Regions from separate parts of the Janibacter alkaliphilus genome, predicted to be linked through region 4. Evidence: predicted binding sites of a transcription regulator. Region 4 holds the regulator's gene; each other region holds the start of a gene.
The links. Region 4 encodes LexA, which represses DNA repair genes until DNA is damaged. Its sites were predicted from a motif close to TCGAACANNTGTTCGA; they were not measured.

Region 1 (4,206 bases), 1.0 Mb from region 4:
TCGACGTGGTGCGTCACCTGACGTGCACGCAGGGGCAGGACTGGCCGGGGTCGACGACGTCGGTGGCGCTGCGCACCTCCCGGCGCTCGCTGGCCGAGGTGCACGCCGCCTACGACGCCGGCGAGATCGTGCGCTCCTGGCCGATGCGCGGGACCCTCTTCGTCGTCGCCGCGGAGGACCTCGGCTGGATGCTCGACCTCATGGGCGCGGCGACCCAGCAGGCCACGGCGCGGCGACGCGCCGAGCTGGGGCTCACCGATGAGCACCTGGGTCGTGCCGAGGCGCTGGCCGGGGCGACGATCCCCGCCGAGGGGCTGACCCGCGCCGGGCTGCTCGCCGTGTGGGAGGAGGCCGAGCTGCCGGTGGACTCCGGTCGCGGGTACCACCTCATCTTCCACCTCGCGCTCTCCCAGATCCTCTGCCTCGGACCGACGTGGGTCACCGAGGGCGGGTCGGTGGAGCAGCGGTTCGTGCTCAGCGAGCGGTGGCTGCCGCCGCAGACGCCGCTGGCACGCGAGGAGGCGGTCGCGCGGTGGTGCGCGCGCTACCTGCGCAGCCACGGGCCGGTGACCGACAAGGAGTTCCTCTGGTGGAGCAAGCTGCTGCGCCGCGACATCGCCCCGGTGCTGGAGACGGCGACCGCCGAGCTGACCAGCATCAAGGTCGGCGGCGCCCGGCACTGGGTGGATCCGCTGGTGCTGGAGGCGTACGGCTCGCGGAAGCGGGCGACGAGCGCGCCGCTGCTGCTGCCGGGCTTCGACGAGATCGTCCTCGGCTACGGCGACCGCTCCGCGGTGATGACCGACGCGCAGGAGCGCGAGCACGTCGTGCCGGGCAAGAACGGGGTCTTCCGACCGACCGTGATCCGCGCCGGGCGAGCGCTCGGCACGTGGCAGCGGGCGAAGGGGAAGAGGGCCGCGAGCGACCCGGTGGTGGTCACCCCCTTCGGCGGGGTGCTGCCCGGTCCGGTGGAGAAGGCGCTGCCGCGGCTGACGGCGGGGCTGCCGCGGTGAGGCGTTCGGGCTGCCGCCACTCTCGGAGGGGCTGTCGCTGGCGCGGAGGGGCGCTGTCGGTGGTCGGTGCCAGGGTCGGCGCATGACAGAGCACACTCATCACGCGATCGACTACGTCGAGCTCGGCGCGACCGACCTCGACGCGGCCAAGACCTTCTACGAGAGCGCCTTCGGCTGGACCTTCACCGACTAGGGGCCGACGTACGCCGGCTTCCAGCGGCTCGGGGCACCCGGCGAGGCCGGCGGCATCACCACCCAGAGCCCGCCTTCGACGGACGGACCGCTCGTCCTGCTGTGGTCCGACGACCTCGACGCGTCGGTGGAGGCGGTTCGCCAGGCGGGCGGCACGGTGACCGACGGGCCCTACGAGTTCCCGGGCGGGCGCCGCTTCCACTTCCACGACCCGGCAGGCAACGAGCTCGGGGTGTGGTCGACGACCTGAGGGAGGCGATGACCGCGCGATGCACGACTCCGCGCCAGCGGGTTCGGTACCAGACTCTCCTCATGTCTAGTGCAGGAGCAATAGCACCGGATAGGAAGGCATCGGCGTGATGCGCGGCTGGCTCACAGCCTTGACGTGTCGCTGGGCTCTGCCTCGGCGACGAAGAGGATGGTCGACGTGTCGTAGTAGTCCGTGGTGGTCCCGGCAGGGCGCATCCCGATGCGCTCGCACACGGCCTGGGAGGCGTGGTTGTCGGGACTTGTCACGGCGACGACCCGCGGCAGGCCGGAGCCGAGCAGGTGGTGAAGGACCGCTCTCGCCCCCTCGGTGATGTATCCCTGCCCGCTGTGCTCGGGGTGCGCGCGCCACCCGATCTCGACGTCGTTCAGGGCGACGCCTTCCGACGCGGGGATCGGCTGGGCCATGACGAGGCCGACGACGCAGCCGTCTCCGAGTCGTTCGAGGGCGACGATGCCGAGGGTCGGGTCGTCGTCGAAGCGGGCGAAGCGGGCGACCCGCGCCGGGACCTCGGACTCGTCCTCGAGCACCTGGGTCGGGATGAACCGACGCAGCTGCTGGCTCTGGTGGATGGCCAGGATCGCGTCGACGTCGCCCATGTCGAAGGGGCGCAGCCGGAGCCGGGCGGTGGCCAGCGGGATCACCGACTGATCGTCTCAACCTGGGCGCCGCGCGGGCCGTGACAGTGCACATGCGTGGCGACGAGACACCGACGGTCCACAGCACCAGAAGGTGGGCTGACGCTGTCGGTGGTCGCACGTATGTTCGGTTCATGGCAGGCGACACGCTCGTGCAGACCCCGGAGGCAGCCACCTCCGGTGTCGACCGGTGCGCCGGCGGGGTCTGCGGTCAGCTGCACGCGGGGCTGGACCTGCTCGACCACGAGCTCGACGCGCTGGCACGCGCTCGCGGGGTCACCTCGCACGACCTGGCAGCAGTGCTGCGGGAGCTGACGCGGCTGGTCAACCGGACGCAGGCGTTGCGTGACAAGGGTGCCGCGATCGCCAGCGCCGCCCGCGCCGACGAAGCAGGTGGGGCGCGGACCCCGGCAGCGTGGGTGGCTGGGGTGACCGGCACTGACCCGCGCACGGCGCACCGCCAGGCGCGACGGGTGGAGGCCCTCGGCGAGGGCCTCCTCGGGACGGATCTGAGCGATACGACAGAGGTGGGCGGTGACATGGCCGGTGGATCGGCGCCGGACGGACCGGCGTCTGACGGATCGGGTGTCGGTGGAGAGGGCGCTGGAGGGCCGACCGGCCCGAGCGGTCCGTCCGACACGGACCCTGCCGAGGCGGCGACGTCACCGCGGGCCGGCCTGTCACTCGTGGCACGGGCACAGCTGGCGGGCGATCTCTCGCCGGAGCAGGTCGACGTCATCACCGGGGTCATGGGTGACCTGCCGGACGGGACCGGCGCCGAGGTCCGAGCGCGGTGCGAGGTCGAGCTGGTGCGCCTGGCCAGGGGGCGCGCGCCGCGGGATCTACGACGCCTGGCCGCGCGCGTGCTGGAACGAGTCACCGGCGACACCGCCGCGGCCGACACCCACGAGAGCACCGTCGTCACCCGCGAGGAGGACGCCGCGTGGGAACGGTGCTCGTTCTGGATCAAGGACAACGACGACGGCACGATGTTCGGGCAGTTCACCGTGCCCACCGTCCCCGGGCTGGTGCTGAAGAAGGTCCTCGACGCGATGTCCTCCCCACGCCGGCGCACACCGGCACGAGACAGCGGCAATGACTGCGACAGAAGCACCGGGGTCGACGGGCGCAGAGGGGTCGACGGAAGCACAGGGCGTGCCTCTTCGGGGGCGAACGACGGCGCCGAGCCCTCCTGGTACGACCCGTCGATGACCTGGAAGGACCGTCGCCTGGCTCGGATGCGTCGCCAGGGCCAGGACCTCGCCACCCTGCTCACCCATCTGCCGACCGACCACCTGCACGAGAAGACCGCCGCCACCCTCGTCGTCACCACCCGCCTGCACGACCTGCAGAAGGGCGCCGCCGGCACCGGCCAGAGCGGCCCGAGCACCCCGCAGCGAGGCGCGACCGGGTCAGGCTCACCAGGTGCGGAGTCGAGCGTGCCGAACTTGCAGGCACCAGGGTCGAACGGGACGCGGTCCGGCGGCCCCAGGGTCGGAGCCAGCGACACCGGTCACCCTGTCTCCGCCGGGCAGCTGCGACAGCTGGCGTGCGCGGCCGGGATCATCCCCGCCGTCCTCGGCACCGACGGGCAGCCGCTCGACCTCGGCCGTCAGACCCGCTTCTTCACCTCGACCCAGCGCGCCGCCCTGGCGACCAGGTACGACACCTGCGCGATCGGCGGCTGCGACGTGCCCTTCGCCTGGTCCGAGATCCATCACCTCGCCGCGTGGCGGTCCGGCGGCCGCACCGACCTCGACAACGCGGTCCCCCTCTGCGGGCACCACCACCGCCTGCTCGACCGCGGCTACCACGCACAGATCAGCCGTGACGGTCCTCGACGACGGCTCACCCTCGTCCGCGACCGACGGTGACACCGCGTGATCAGCACCGTCTGACCTCGGTGCCGCCCTCACCCCAGCGACGAGCTCACCGCAGGGCCGCCCTCACTCCAGCGTCATGCTCACCTCAGCGCCGCCCTCGCCTTGACGCTGACCGACGGCGAGCACCACGGTCAGCTCCACCCGCACCTGAGGCTCGACCATCTAGGACCATCGCGGCAGCGCCGCGACGCTCCGCCCTTCACGTCGAGTCG
Region 2 (4,206 bases), 1.4 Mb from region 4:
ATCACCGAGTACCGACAGGGCCCGCAGACCCCCGAGCCCGGCGCGGCCTGCACCGGCGGGACCGACGGCACCGACAACCTGATCCAGGGCTGACATGCAGCCGAAGGGGATCCTCGCCGCGATCGTCGCCCTGGCCGTCGGGCTGGTGGCCGGGATCGCGGTGGGGCGCGCGGGCGGCGGCAGCGGGGCCCCGGAGGAGGGCAGCGTCGACGCCGGCTTCGCCCGGGACATGCAGACCCATCACGACCAGGCGGTGCAGATGTCGCTGATCATCCGCGACGGCACCGACGACGCGGACGTGCGCCAGCTCGCCTACGACATCGCCCGTACCCAGTCGCACCAGTCCGGGCAGATGGCCGGCTGGCTGCAGGTGTGGGGGCTGCCGGCGACCTCCTCCGAGCCGACGATGGCCTGGATGGAGGGGCACGAGCACGGCGGCTCGGACGCGATGTCCTCGGGGTCGATGTCCTCGGGCGGCTCGTCCGGCATGCCCGGGATGGCCAGCGCCGAGGAGCTCAAGGAGCTGGAGCAGGCCACCGGCGAGGAGGCGGAGGTGCTCTACCTGCAGCTGATGATCCGCCACCACGAGGGCGGCGTGCCGATGGCCCAGACCGCGGTGGACGCCGCCGAGACCGAGCCGGTGCGCACCCTGGCCCAGTCCATCATCGACAGCCAGACCGTCGAGGTGGAGACGATGACGGAGATGCTCGAGGCGCGCGACGGGGAGCCGCTGCCGAGCCCCTGAGCGGGGTCAGAAGCCCGCCCACCGGGCCACGTCGGCGACGAGCCCGTCGTCGACCGGCACGGCGCGGCCGTCGAGCTCGCCCACCGGGGTCGGACCGCGGCTGGAGGCGACCAGCCAGACGCCGTCTGCGGTGAGCAGGTCCGCGACCTGGACCAGCTCGTGGCGGGCGGAGCGCCCTTCGGCCTCGGCGGCGGCGAGGATGGCGCCGATCGAGGTCGAGGCCAGGATGCCGGTGCCGCCGGTCGGGGTGCTCAGCACGGCGCCGTCCCGCACGACGAGCAGGCCGGCCGTCGGGGCGTCCAGGGCGTAGCCGTCGGTGCTGGTGAAGATGACGTCGTCGGCGCCGCGCCGTCGGGCCTCGCGCAGGGCGGCGGTGTTGACCGCGTAGCTCAGCGTCTTCACCCCGCCGAGCAGCCAGGGGGCGTCGACGAAGGCGTCGCTGGGGTGGCCCCGGCTCAGCGTGACGGCGCGGACGGGGCGGGTCGTCGTCGCGGCGGCCCCCCGCTGCGGGCGACCGGCCGCACGCTCGGTGAGCGTGACGAAGGCCCTGGGCGGCCCGCCGCTCTCCGGTCCCCGGGTGAGGGTGAGGCGCAGCGTGGCCTCGCCGGGCTCGGGCCAGGCGCGAAGGGCGGTCGCCACGAGCTCGGTCCACGCCGCCTCGTCCGGGGCGGGGATCTCCAGGGCTCGCGCGGAGGCGGCCAGCCGGGCCAGGTGGCCGGGCAGGTCGACGACCTGGTGGGTCGGGCCGGGGTCATCACCGGCCTGGCGGTCGTCGCCCCCGGCGTCGACGGGGATCACCAGGGCGGAGTCGAAGCAGCCGTCGCCCCGGGTCAGCCCGGCGTCGTCGGCCGCGACCACCGGCGCCTGCGGGTCGTGCAGGCGAGGACCCTCGGGGGCGAGCAGCGCGACGACGCGGGGACGGGGCATGGGATCAGCGTAGGAGGGCAGGTCAGGCACGACCCCGGGCATGCGGTCGAGCGTGCGTTGTCGCAGGTCAGAGGGCTGTCGGCGCTCGAACGTATGATCGATGCATGTCGACAGCGATGGCAGACCGCGACCCCGGGAGGCTCCCCGAGGCGCTGGCCGCTGCCGCCGATCTCGTCGACGGGGCGAGCAGGTCAGGCACCTGGCGGCTGAGCGATGCCGAGATCGCGGAGGCCCTGGCGGAGCTCGGGCGACTTCGTCACCTCGCCACCGTCGCCGAGGTGGCCCTGCTGCGCGACGGGCTCTCCCGCGGGCTGCCGCGGGACGGAGGGTGGGGCGACCACGACTGGGCGACCCGGTGCGAGGGGGACCGTGCCCCCGACCCGGCGCCCGGTCACGTCGCGCAGGCGCTGCGGCTGGCGCGCGCCGGGCTGCAGCGGGGGCTGGTGCCCGACGTGGACGACGACCCGAACGGGTCTGTGGCGGACCGAGACAGCGCGGTCGGCATGGACCCCTGCGATGCAGGCCGCGAGGTGGACACCGGCCACGACGCGGGAGCGGGTCCGGACGTCTTCGGCGTGGTCGAGCGCAGCGCGGGCACCGGCGACGTACTGACCGCCTTCGAGCGGGGCGACTTGGCGGCGAGCAGCGCGGACCGGCTGGTGCGCTTCGTCGACGACGTGGCGCCGGTGGCCGACCCGACGATGCTGGCGACCGATCTCGGGGTGCTGCTGCACGCGGCCCGGGACGGCTACCGGCCTGGCGGACCGGAGGGTCGCGGTCGGCCGGTGCGGGTCGGCGGGATGACCGACCGGGAGCTGCGCGTGGCGATCACCCGGACCGGGCGGTTGCTGCGGCCGAGCCGGGATCTCGAGCAGGAGCACCGCGCCGCGCGCAACGCCCGACGGCTGCACCGGTGCCCCGGCCCGGCCGGGATGACCAGCTACCGGGTGACCCTCGACCCTGAGGGCTCGGCGGTGCTGGACGCCGCGCTGTCCGCCCTGTCCCGCCCCGAGACCGGGCCGGACGGGGACCCCGATACGCGCACCCACCCGCAGCGTCAGGCCGACGCGCTCGTCGAGATCGTCCGGCGCGGTGTCTCCGCACCGGGCGAGATGCCCACCACCGACAAGACGCAGGTCATCGTCACCATCCCCTGGACCGTGCTGCGCGACCAGGCACTACCACCGAGCACCTCGCACACCGGCGGCCAGACGGCCCTCGGCGGTGCGAGCAGCGCGTGGGGCGCGACCGACGCCGGGATCCACGGCGGAGGGGTCACCGCCACCGGTCAGGTGCTCCCGCCGTCGGTGGTCCGCCGGATGGCCTGCGACGCCGCGATCCTGCCCGCCGTGCTCGGCGGGCCCAGCCAGATCCTCGATCTCGGGCGCAGCGCCCGCCTCTTCACGGCTGGTCAGCGCCGAGCTCTCTGGCACCGCGACCAGGGCTGCTCCTACCCGGGGTGCACGATGCTCGCGCAGTGGTGCGACGCCCACCACGTGACCTGGTGGAGCCGGGGCGGCGCGACCGACCTGAGCAACGCCGCTCTGCTCTGCCCGCGGCACCACACGTTCGTGCACGAGCGCGACCTCACCGCCACCGTGACCGGCGACGGGGTCACCTGGCACACCTGACCACCCCGCCCCGCGCCCGCCGAGGACGGCGGGCGTCGAGGCATGCCCGTCAGCGGCACAGCGTGGCACGCAGACCGCCCTCCGGCAGCCTGCGAGGCGCGTCGGTAGCGGCGCACGTCAGGAGCGGCGCACATCCGGGACAGCCCGACCGATAGGGGACCCGTCAGCGGCAGAGCGTGGCGATGGCGGTCTCCCGATCCTGGTGCTCGAGCACCTCGACCCCGACCTCCTCGAGCATCCGGTAGGCGGCGAAGAAGGAGTCCAGCTCCTCGACGAAGGCCGGGGCCAGGTCACCGAGGTCGCCGAGGTGGTCGACGTAGTGGCTGTTGCGCGGCACGCAGATCAGCTTGGTCTCCTCGATCTCACCCACCTTCAGCAGGAAGGCGGCGACCACCCGGGTGCGGATGTAGATGCCCGGATAGGTCGGCTCGTCGATGAGCACCAGGGCATCGAGCCCGTCCCCGTCCTCGCCCTCGGCGCCGATGACGTAGCCGTAGTCCCCGGGGAAGCCGGCCGGTCCGCCGAGACGGCGGTCGAACCACATCTCCCCGTCGTCGTTCACCTCGTACTTGTTACGGCTGCCGCGAGGGATCTCGACGACGACGTCGCAGACCCCGTCGGCGTGCATGGCGTCACGGTCCGGCCAGGTAGAACTCTCAACCATCTTCGGACGGTAGCGCTCACACCCCCACCGGTACCACCCCGCGGCGCTGGCGGCTGTCCGTCTCCTGTCGGATCGCCGACACGACGGACCCTGTGTCAGGCGGTGCGGCAGGGCTGTCGGGGCCGGTCGTTAGGTTGCCGGTGTGACCATGCACCTGCATCGCGCCGAGCGCACCGACCGGCTGGCCGACGGCCTCGCCGCGATGCTGTCACGCCCGCTGGAGGACCCCTTCGCCGAAG
Region 3 (4,206 bases), 880 kb from region 4:
CCGCACCGACGCCGTCTTCAACCTCGTCTTCCGGCTCGTGGTCACCCCGCTGATGCTCTTCTCCGGCGTCTTCTTCCCGGTGGGCTCGCTGCCGGTGGTGCTGCAGGCGCTCGCCGGGTGCACCCCGCTCTGGCACGGGGTCGAGCTCTCCCGGGCCGTGGCAGCGGGGGCGCCGGACCTGATGAGCCTGCTGCACCTGGTGGTGCTGCTCGTGGCGATCGCGCTCGGTGCGCTCCTGGCCCGCACCGGGCTGTCCGCGAGGCTGGTCGGATGAGCGCGCCAGCCCGGACCAGGCCCCCGGTCGGCGCCGCGCTCAGCCCCGGGCTGTGGTTGTGGCGCAGCGTGCTCGCCCGCAACGTCACCACCTTCCGGCGGCAGTGGCCGATCTTCGTCTCCGGCTTCGCCGAGCCGGTCTTCTACCTCTTCTCGATCGGCCTCGGGGTGGGCGCGCTGGTGCCGCTGGTGACCACCGACTCGGGGCGGCAGGTGGACTACGCCCTCTTCGTCGCGCCCGCGCTGCTGGCGGTCTCGGCGATGAACGGGGCGGTGATGGACTCTACCTTCGGGGTCTTCTTCAAGCTGCGCTACGCGCGGATCTACGACTCCATGCTGGCCACCCCGCTGCGTCCGCGGGACATCGCCGTCGGCGAGGTGGCCTGGTCGCTGGTGCGCGGCGGCACCTATGCGCTCGCCTTCTACCTCGTGGCGGTGCTCGCCGGGATCATCGACCCGCTGGCCTCGCCGTGGTCTCTGCTGTGCGTGCCGGCAGCGGTCTTCACCGGGCTGGCCTTCTCCGGGATGGGGATGTTCGCCACGACCTACCTGCGCTCGTGGACCGACTTCGATCTCATCTTCCTCGTCGTCCAGCCGCTCTTCATGCTCTCGGCGACCTTCTTCCCGCTGAGCACCTACCCGGGCTGGCTGCAGCCGGTGGTCCAGCTCAGCCCGCTCTACCACGGGGTGGCGCTGGAGCGGGCGCTCGTCCTCGGCGAGGTCGGTCCGGGGCTGCTGGTGCACGTGGCGGTGCTCACCGCGCTGGGCGGCCTCGGCGCCTGGGGCGCCGCGCGGCGGCTGGACGGTCTGCTGCGCTCCTGAACGAGGGATCGAGGCTGACCCTCGACCTGAGGGTAAGACCGTCGGGCGGACGGATAGAGCCGGGTCAGCGGGCGTGACGGGCGACGAAGGTGCGCAGCACCTCGCGGACGTCGCCGACGTCCGCGGCTCGGGCCTGGGCGACCAGCGCGTCAGCCTCCTCCGGCTCGCAGTAGCCGTGGCCGGCGTAGATCCGCAGCCGCTCGGCGAGGCTGTCGGCGTCCAGCTCGGGGTGGAACTGGGTGGCGTAGACGTTGCGGCCGATCCGGAACATCTGCACCAGGCAGGCCTCGCCGGCCACGAGCAGCGTCGCGCCCTCCGGCAGCACCCGGCAGGCCTCCTTGTGCCCGACGATGGCGTGGAAGTGCTCGCCGACCCCGGCCAGCAGCGGGTCGGTGCGCCCGGCCTCGGTCTGGGTCAGGCGAACCGAGGTCGGCGGCTCGCCGAAGGTGCGGTCGACGACCCCGCCCGGCAGCGAGCCGAGCACACCCACGCCGAAGCAGGCGCCGAGGAAGGGGTGGTCGGCGGCCACCACCCGGGCCACGAGGTCGGCCAGCTCGGCCTCGACCCGGCGCTGCACCGCGGTCTTCTCACGGTCCGTGACGTTGAAGGGGCTGCCCCCGACGATGAAGCCGCTCCAGTCGTCGAGGTCGATCCTCGGCAGCGGGTGCTGCTCCAGCCGGTGCCGGACGAGCTGGTCCTCGCGCAGCCCGCTGTAGCGCAGGAAGGCGGCGTACTCGTCGTCGGCGGCGACGTCGTCGGCCCGGGTGGCCAGCAGCAGGAAGGGCTTCACCCGAGCAGGGTAGGTGGCGCGGGTCGGGGCGCGGGCGGCGTGTCGGCGCGCCGGTGCTTGCCTCGAACAGATGTTCGTCTACGCTCGTCCACAGGTGCCCTCCCGGCGACCTCGAGGTCCACAGCCTCACGGCGGCCGCGGACCGTTGTCGGTGGGGGCTCCTAGCGTCTGACCTGACACGCAACGAGCCCGACAGCGTCGACGGTCGCCGGTGGACGCGCCCGCGCACGAGTGAGAAGAGAGAGGTGTGGCATGGCCGAGGTCACCGCCATCGACAGCAAGATGCAGGAGCAGAAGCTCAAGTCCCTGGACACCGTCATGGGACAGATCGAGAAGGCCCACGGCAAGGGCGCGGTGATGCGCCTCGGCGACGACGTGCGCCCGCCGATCGCGGTCATCCCCACCGGGTCGATCTCCCTGGACGTCGCCCTCGGCATCGGCGGGCTGCCCCGCGGCCGGGTCGTCGAGGTCTACGGCCCGGAGTCCTCGGGCAAGACGACCGTCGCGCTGCACGCGGTCGCCAACGCGCAGAAGGCCGGCGGCATCGCCGCCTTCATCGACGCCGAGCACGCGCTCGACCCGGAGTACGCCAAGAAGCTCGGCGTGGACACCGACGCGCTGCTGGTCTCCCAGCCGGACACCGGCGAGCAGGCGCTGGAGATCGCCGACATGCTCATTCGCTCCGGCGCGCTGGACATCATCGTCGTCGACTCGGTGGCCGCGCTGGTGCCGCGGGCGGAGATCGAGGGCGAGATGGGCGACAGCCACGTCGGCCTGCAGGCCCGGCTGATGAGCCAGGCGCTGCGCAAGCTCACCGGTGCGCTGAGCACCTCGGGCACGACCGCGATCTTCATCAACCAGCTGCGCGAGAAGATCGGCGTGATGTTCGGCTCGCCGGAGACCACCACCGGTGGCAAGGCGCTGAAGTTCTACGCCTCGGTGCGCATCGACGTGCGCCGGATCGAGACCCTCAAGGACGGCAGCGAGCCGGTCGGCAACCGCACCCGCGCCAAGATCGTCAAGAACAAGGTCTCCCCGCCCTTCAAGCAGGCCGAGTTCGACATCCTCTACGGGCAGGGCATCTCCCGCGAGGGCGGCCTCATCGACATGGGGGTCGACCACGGCTTCGTCCGCAAGGCCGGCGCCTGGTACACCTACGACGGCGACCAGCTCGGTCAGGGCAAGGAGAACGCCCGCACCTTCCTCAAGGACAACCCTGAGCTCGCCGACGAGATCGAGTCCAAGATCAAGACCAAGCTCGGCATCGGCGTGCAGCCCGAGGCTCCGGTCGAGGAGCCGGCCGAGGTCCCGGTCGACTTCTGATCGTGGCTCCGCAGGAGAGCGCGCCGGCGACCGCCGCACCGCAGCAGGCCGAGATCGATCGGCTGCGGGCGGCGGTCGCCCGCGTCGAGGCGGGTGAGACGGCGCAGGCGGGCGAGACAGGGCAGCCGGGAGAGGCAGCGCAGGCGGGCGAGGCGTGGCAGCCCGGCGAGTCCGACGCGGGCGCGGGCCTCGGCGTCCGCGGTCCGGGTGCCCCCGGCCGTCCGGTGCCACCACCTGCGCCGGAGGTGGACGAGGAGGCCGACCCCTACGCGGTGGCCCGCGCGGTGGTCCTCCGCCTGCTCACCGGCTCCCCGAAGAGCCGTGCCGAGCTGGAGCGGGCGCTGCGCCGCAAGGGCTGCGCCGACGACGTGGCCGCCGAGGTGCTCGACCGGATGGAGCACGTCGGCCTGGTCGACGACACCGCCTTCGCCGAGACCTTCGTCCGCTCCAAGCAGGCCACCCGCGGCCTGGCCGGCCGCGCACTGGCCCACGAGCTCCGGGCGAAGGGGGTCGACGAGGAGACCGCCCGGGGCGTCCTCGACGAGATCGACCCGCACAGCGAGCGGGAGACCGCCCGCGCGCTCGTGGAGAAGCGGCTGGGGCGGATGCACGGACTGGACCGCGACGTGCAGACCCGGCGGCTGGCCGGGATGCTCGCCCGCAAGGGGTACGGCGGCGAGGTCGCCCACGGCGTCATCCGGGAGTGCCTGGACGCCCTGCCCGAGCACCGCCGCGACTGAGGTGCATCGCGCGTCCCAGCCGGGGTTCGAGGTGCCAGGACCGTGCCAGGCTGGGCCCATGCAGCCCACCTCAGCGTCCGAGCGTGACGTCTCGCCAGCCTCCGCCTCCGGCCAGATGCTCGAGCCCGAGACCGCCCGGGCCTGGGTGGAGAGCTGGGATCGTCAGCAGGCCACCTTCTTCGACGACCGCGAGGAGCGGTTCCAGGCCGTGCTGGACGTCCTGGAGCACACCCTGGACCGACCGGACCCGCTGGTGCT
Region 4 (4,206 bases):
CCAGCAGCCAGGCGCGGCAGCGCTACTGGGCGCGCAGCTACGTCGGCTGGCAGCGCTTCTCCGCGGCCCGGCCCAACGACGGGCACCGTCAGGTCACCGCGCTGCAGCGGCTCGGCGCGATCGGCTCGCTGATCACCCAGAACGTCGACGGCCTGCACCAGGCCGCCGGCACCACCGACGTCATCGACCTGCACGGCCGCCTGTCCCGGGTGGTGTGCATGAGCTGCGGCGACCTCAGCGCCCGCACGGACCTGGACGCCCGGATGCGGGCGCTCAACCCCGGCTACGAGGTGGACAGCGACGAGATCCGGCCGGACGGCGACATCCGCCTCGACGAGGTCGACGTCGAGCGCTTCGTGCCGCCGACCTGCCTGGTCTGCGGGTCGGACATGCTGCGCCCGGACGTCGTCTTCTTCGGCGGGGCGGTCCCCAAGCCGCTGGTGCAGGAGTGCTTCGCGCTCACCGACGCCGCACCGGCGCTGCTCGTGCTCGGGTCCTCGCTGCAGGTGATGTCCGGGCTGCGCTTCGTCCGCCGCGCCGCGGCCCGGGGGATCCCGGTGGTGATCCTCACCCGGGGGCCGACCCGCGGGGACGAGCTGGCCACGCTGCGGATCGACACGGAGCTGGCGCCGGCCCTGGCCGGGCTCGTCGAGCGCCTCGGCTGAGCCTGGTTACGGCCGGCTGATCCGGGCCGAGATCTCACCGACCGCGCGGGTCGGACCGCTCAGCGGGCGGGAGCACCGACCGCCGCGCGGACGATCTCGGGGTCCGGGTTGGTGTGCACCTGCCCGTCGATGACCACGGTCGGCACGACCTCGTCGCCGTCGTTGACCGAGCGGACGTAGGCGGCCGCGTCCGCGTCCGCCCAGATGCTCACCCAGGTGGCCTGCGAGCGGTACTTCCCCAGCGCCCCGCGCAGACGCAGGCAGTAGACGCACCCGGGCCGCCAGTAGACGACCACCCGGTGCGCCGCCGGGTCCGCGGTCACCGCCGCGTGCTTCGGGCCGAGCATGCCGTTGAGCGGGGAGACCCACCAGGCGAGCGCCAGACCGGCCAGGGCGAGCATGATGAAGCCGGGCTGGCCGTCGGCCACCGACCGGCCCACCAGCAGGCCGGTGCCGACGAGGATCGCCACCGGCGGGAGCCAACGCGTCATGACGGACAGCCTGCCAGGTCGCTCGAAGTCACTCAGACAGCAGGCCGCGTCACTCGGACAGGCCGCTCAGACCCGCCGCAGCACCGCCGTGACCTTGCCGAGGATGGTGGCGTGGTCGCCGTCGATCGGGTCGAAGGCGGGGTTGTGCGGCAGCAACCAGACGTGGCCGTCGGTGCGCTTGAAGGTCTTGACCGTCGCCTCGTTGTCGAGCATGGCGGCGACGATGTCGCCGTTGTCCGCCTGCGGCTGCTGGCGCACGACCACCCAGTCGCCGTCGCAGATCGCGGCGTCGACCATCGAGTCACCGACGACCTTGAGCAGGAAGAGCGAGCCCTCGCCGACGATCTGCTTCGGCAGCGGGAAGACGTCCTCGACGCTCTCCTCGGCCATGATCGGCACGCCGGCGGCGATCTGGCCGAGCACCGGCACGTAGCTGGCGTCCGGCCGGGCGTCGCCCTGGCCGGTCGGGTCGTGGTCATCGTCGTCCAGCGCAGCGCCGCCCCGAGGGCCGGCGATGTCGGCGGGCGGGGGAGCCGGGGCGCCGGCGTCGGGGTCGATGACCTCGATCGCGCGCGGCCGGTTCGGGTCGCGGCGCAGGTACCCCTTGCGCTCCAGCGAGGCCAGCTGGTGGGCCACCGAGCTGGGGGAGGTCAGGCCAACCGCCGTGCCGATCTCGCGCAGGCTCGGCGGGTACCCCTTCGCCGCGACCGCGCTGCGGATCACCTCCAGCACGCGCCGCTGGCGCACGGTAAGACCGTCACCGGTGTCCCGCTCCGGGAGGCGGTGGATGTTGTCGTCGCTCATCTCGACCCTTTCGCTGGTGGCTGCGCTCAAGCCTAGGCACCTCGAACACACATATCAAACATCTGTTCGAGCGTGTCGGGGCGTCTGACGCGGTCTCCGGGCCCCCGTGGCACGACGGTGCAGCGCTGGCAGACTCGGGCCCGACGCCGCCGACGCCCGGCGGCCCGGACCGTCCGAGGAGGCCGCCGATGAGCGCCACGCCCGAGACCACGCCCGAGTCCGACACCGGGATCCCGCGCAGCGAGTACGACCAGCGGCTGGCCCGGGTGCGGGCCAGGATGGCCGACCAGGGGCTGTCCGCGCTGCTGGTCACCGATCCGGCGAACCTCTACTACCTCACCGGCTACGACGCCTGGTCCTTCTACACCCCGCAGGTGCTCGTCGTCCCGGCCGAGGACGACATCGTCCTCTACGCGCGGCACATCGACGCCCAGGGCGCCCACCGCACCGCCTGGCTGCCGCTGGAGCAGATCGTCGGCTACCCGGAGAACCACATCCACCGGCCGCACTTCCACCCCTTCGACTGGGTCGCCTTCGACATGCGCCGGCGCGGCCTCGTCGGGCGGATCCACGGCGTGGTCGGGCTGGAGATGGACTCCCACTTCTTCTCGCCCAAGGCCTACCGGGCGCTGGTCGCGGCCATCCCGGAGTGGCGCTTCGTCGACTGCTTCGAGCTGGTGAACTGGGTGCGCGCGGTCAAGTCCGACCGGGAGATCCAGCTGATGCGCACCGCCGCCCGGGTGACGACGAAGGCGATGGAGGCCGCCCTGGGGAGCATCGGGGAGGGCGTCCCGCAGAACGTCGTGGCGGGCGAGATCATGCGTGCCCAGGCCCTCGGCGACGGCGACGCCTGGGGCGACTACCCCTCGATCGTGCCGCTGCTGCCGACCGGCGAGGCGGCCGACACCCCGCACCTGACCTGGACCGACCGCCGCTTCCGGGCCGGCGACGGTGTGCTGCTGGAGCTGGCCGGGGCGCACCGTCGCTACCACGTGCCGCTCACCCGGACCGTCGTGCTCGGCGAGCCCGCCCCTGAGGTGGTGGCGCTGGAGCAGGCCGTCGCCGACGGGCTGCAGCGGCTGCTGGACACCGCCCGCGCCGGGGTGCCGGCCTCGCGGCTGGCCGAGGCGTGGACCTTCGCCCTGGCCGAGCACGGCCTGACCAAGCCCTCGCGGCTGGGCTACTCCATCGGCATCGGCTACCCGCCGGACTGGGGGGAGCGGACGATGAGCATCCGCAGCGAGGAGTCCACGGTGCTCGAGCCGAACATGACCTTCCACGTCATCTGCAGCATGTGGATCTCCGGCGCTGGCTACGGCGTCTCTGAGTCGGTGCGGATCACCGAGACCGGCGTGGAGACCTTCACCAGCCTGCCGCGGGGGCTCATCCGGGTCTGAGGGCTCATCCTGCGGTCGCAGCTGCCCTGCGTCTGCGCAGGTCAGAGGGCTGTCGGTGGTCGATGGTCGACTTCAGGGCATGGACGCACCACGATCTCGGACCGGTCACGATCCGCACGTCTGTTCGACGTCGCGGTTGATCGGGTCGAACGTGCGTGCTACAACTCGTACACCTGTTCGCTCGAACGTCCGTTCGATGTCGGACGGTGCCGGACCACGCCACCTGGAGGAAGCCATGACCGCGACCGCGCTCAGCGCCAGCAGCCACAGCCTCGCCACCGCTCGCCCCGTGCCTGCCGGGCACCCCGCCGACCGGGCGGGGGTGCGGCGGCGCCACCTCGTCTCGCTGCCCACTGGGGAGCAGGTCACGCCCGCCGCGGCACCGACCGTGCGGGTGACCCGGCGCGGTCGCCTCGTCTTGACGTCGGCGGTGCTCGGCGTCGCCCTGGCCACCGGCGCCGTCGCCGCCTGGCCGGCCGGCGCGACCGCGACCCCGGAGGTCGTCACGGTGACGGAGGGGCAGACCCTCGGCGAGATCGCCCGCGCCGAGCTGCCGGACCTGCCGATGGCCGAGGCGGTCTCTGCCCTCGTCGTGGCTAACGACCTCGGCAGCGCCCACGTGCACGCCGGCCAGGAGCTCGTGATCCCGGCGGCCTGAGCCCGCGGCGCCGCCCTCGACCCGCGGCGCCGCGTCAGGTGCCCGGGTCCAGGCTGCCCGTGCGCCGCATGACAGGGGTCGGTCACCGGTCACGGTGACCGGCCCCTCGTCGTGCGTCGTGTCGTGCGTCACCGGCATCGGCGTGTCGCCCGGGATCCCGGGGGAGGCGCGCCTCCCCTTGCGCGAGGTGG

Region 1: BJY28_RS05850 (HNH endonuclease signature motif containing protein) is a predicted target of LexA. The motif match lies at 2,227-2,242, and genes of this name have one in related genera.
Region 2: BJY28_RS04225 (HNH endonuclease signature motif containing protein) is a predicted target of LexA. The motif match lies at 1,758-1,773, and genes of this name have one in related genera.
Region 3: recA (recombinase RecA) is a predicted target of LexA. The motif match lies at 1,948-1,963, and genes of this name have one in related genera.

Annotation. Positions count from the first base shown of each region.
Region 1 is NZ_JACBZX010000001.1:1,208,106-1,212,311, reverse strand. Features, by position in the region: gene BJY28_RS05865 (winged helix DNA-binding domain-containing protein) at 1-1,013, shown strand, start outside; gene BJY28_RS16790 (VOC family protein) at 1,096-1,206, shown strand; gene BJY28_RS16785 (VOC family protein) at 1,261-1,455, shown strand; gene BJY28_RS05855 (GNAT family N-acetyltransferase) at 1,578-2,117, opposite strand; gene BJY28_RS05850 (HNH endonuclease signature motif containing protein) at 2,246-3,985, shown strand.
Region 2 is NZ_JACBZX010000001.1:877,929-882,134, forward strand. Features, by position in the region: gene BJY28_RS04210 (thioredoxin-like domain-containing protein) at 1-93, shown strand, start outside; gene BJY28_RS04215 (DUF305 domain-containing protein) at 95-745, shown strand; gene BJY28_RS04220 (aminodeoxychorismate lyase) at 752-1,672, opposite strand; gene BJY28_RS04225 (HNH endonuclease signature motif containing protein) at 1,777-3,303, shown strand; gene BJY28_RS04230 (inorganic diphosphatase) at 3,467-3,967, opposite strand; gene recC (exodeoxyribonuclease V subunit gamma) at 4,116-4,206, shown strand, end outside.
Region 3 is NZ_JACBZX010000001.1:3,132,821-3,137,026, reverse strand. Features, by position in the region: gene BJY28_RS14865 (ABC transporter permease) at 1-274, shown strand, start outside; gene BJY28_RS14860 (ABC transporter permease) at 271-1,095, shown strand; gene BJY28_RS14855 (glutamine amidotransferase) at 1,160-1,885, opposite strand; gene recA (recombinase RecA) at 2,168-3,208, shown strand; gene BJY28_RS14845 (regulatory protein RecX) at 3,211-3,948, shown strand; gene BJY28_RS14840 (class I SAM-dependent methyltransferase) at 4,007-4,206, shown strand, end outside.
Region 4 is NZ_JACBZX010000001.1:2,249,618-2,253,823, forward strand. Features, by position in the region: gene BJY28_RS10840 (NAD-dependent protein deacetylase) at 1-665, shown strand, start outside; gene BJY28_RS10845 (glutaredoxin family protein) at 725-1,156, opposite strand; gene lexA (transcriptional repressor LexA) at 1,223-1,960, opposite strand; gene BJY28_RS10855 (M24 family metallopeptidase) at 2,149-3,357, shown strand; gene BJY28_RS10860 (LysM peptidoglycan-binding domain-containing protein) at 3,593-4,015, shown strand.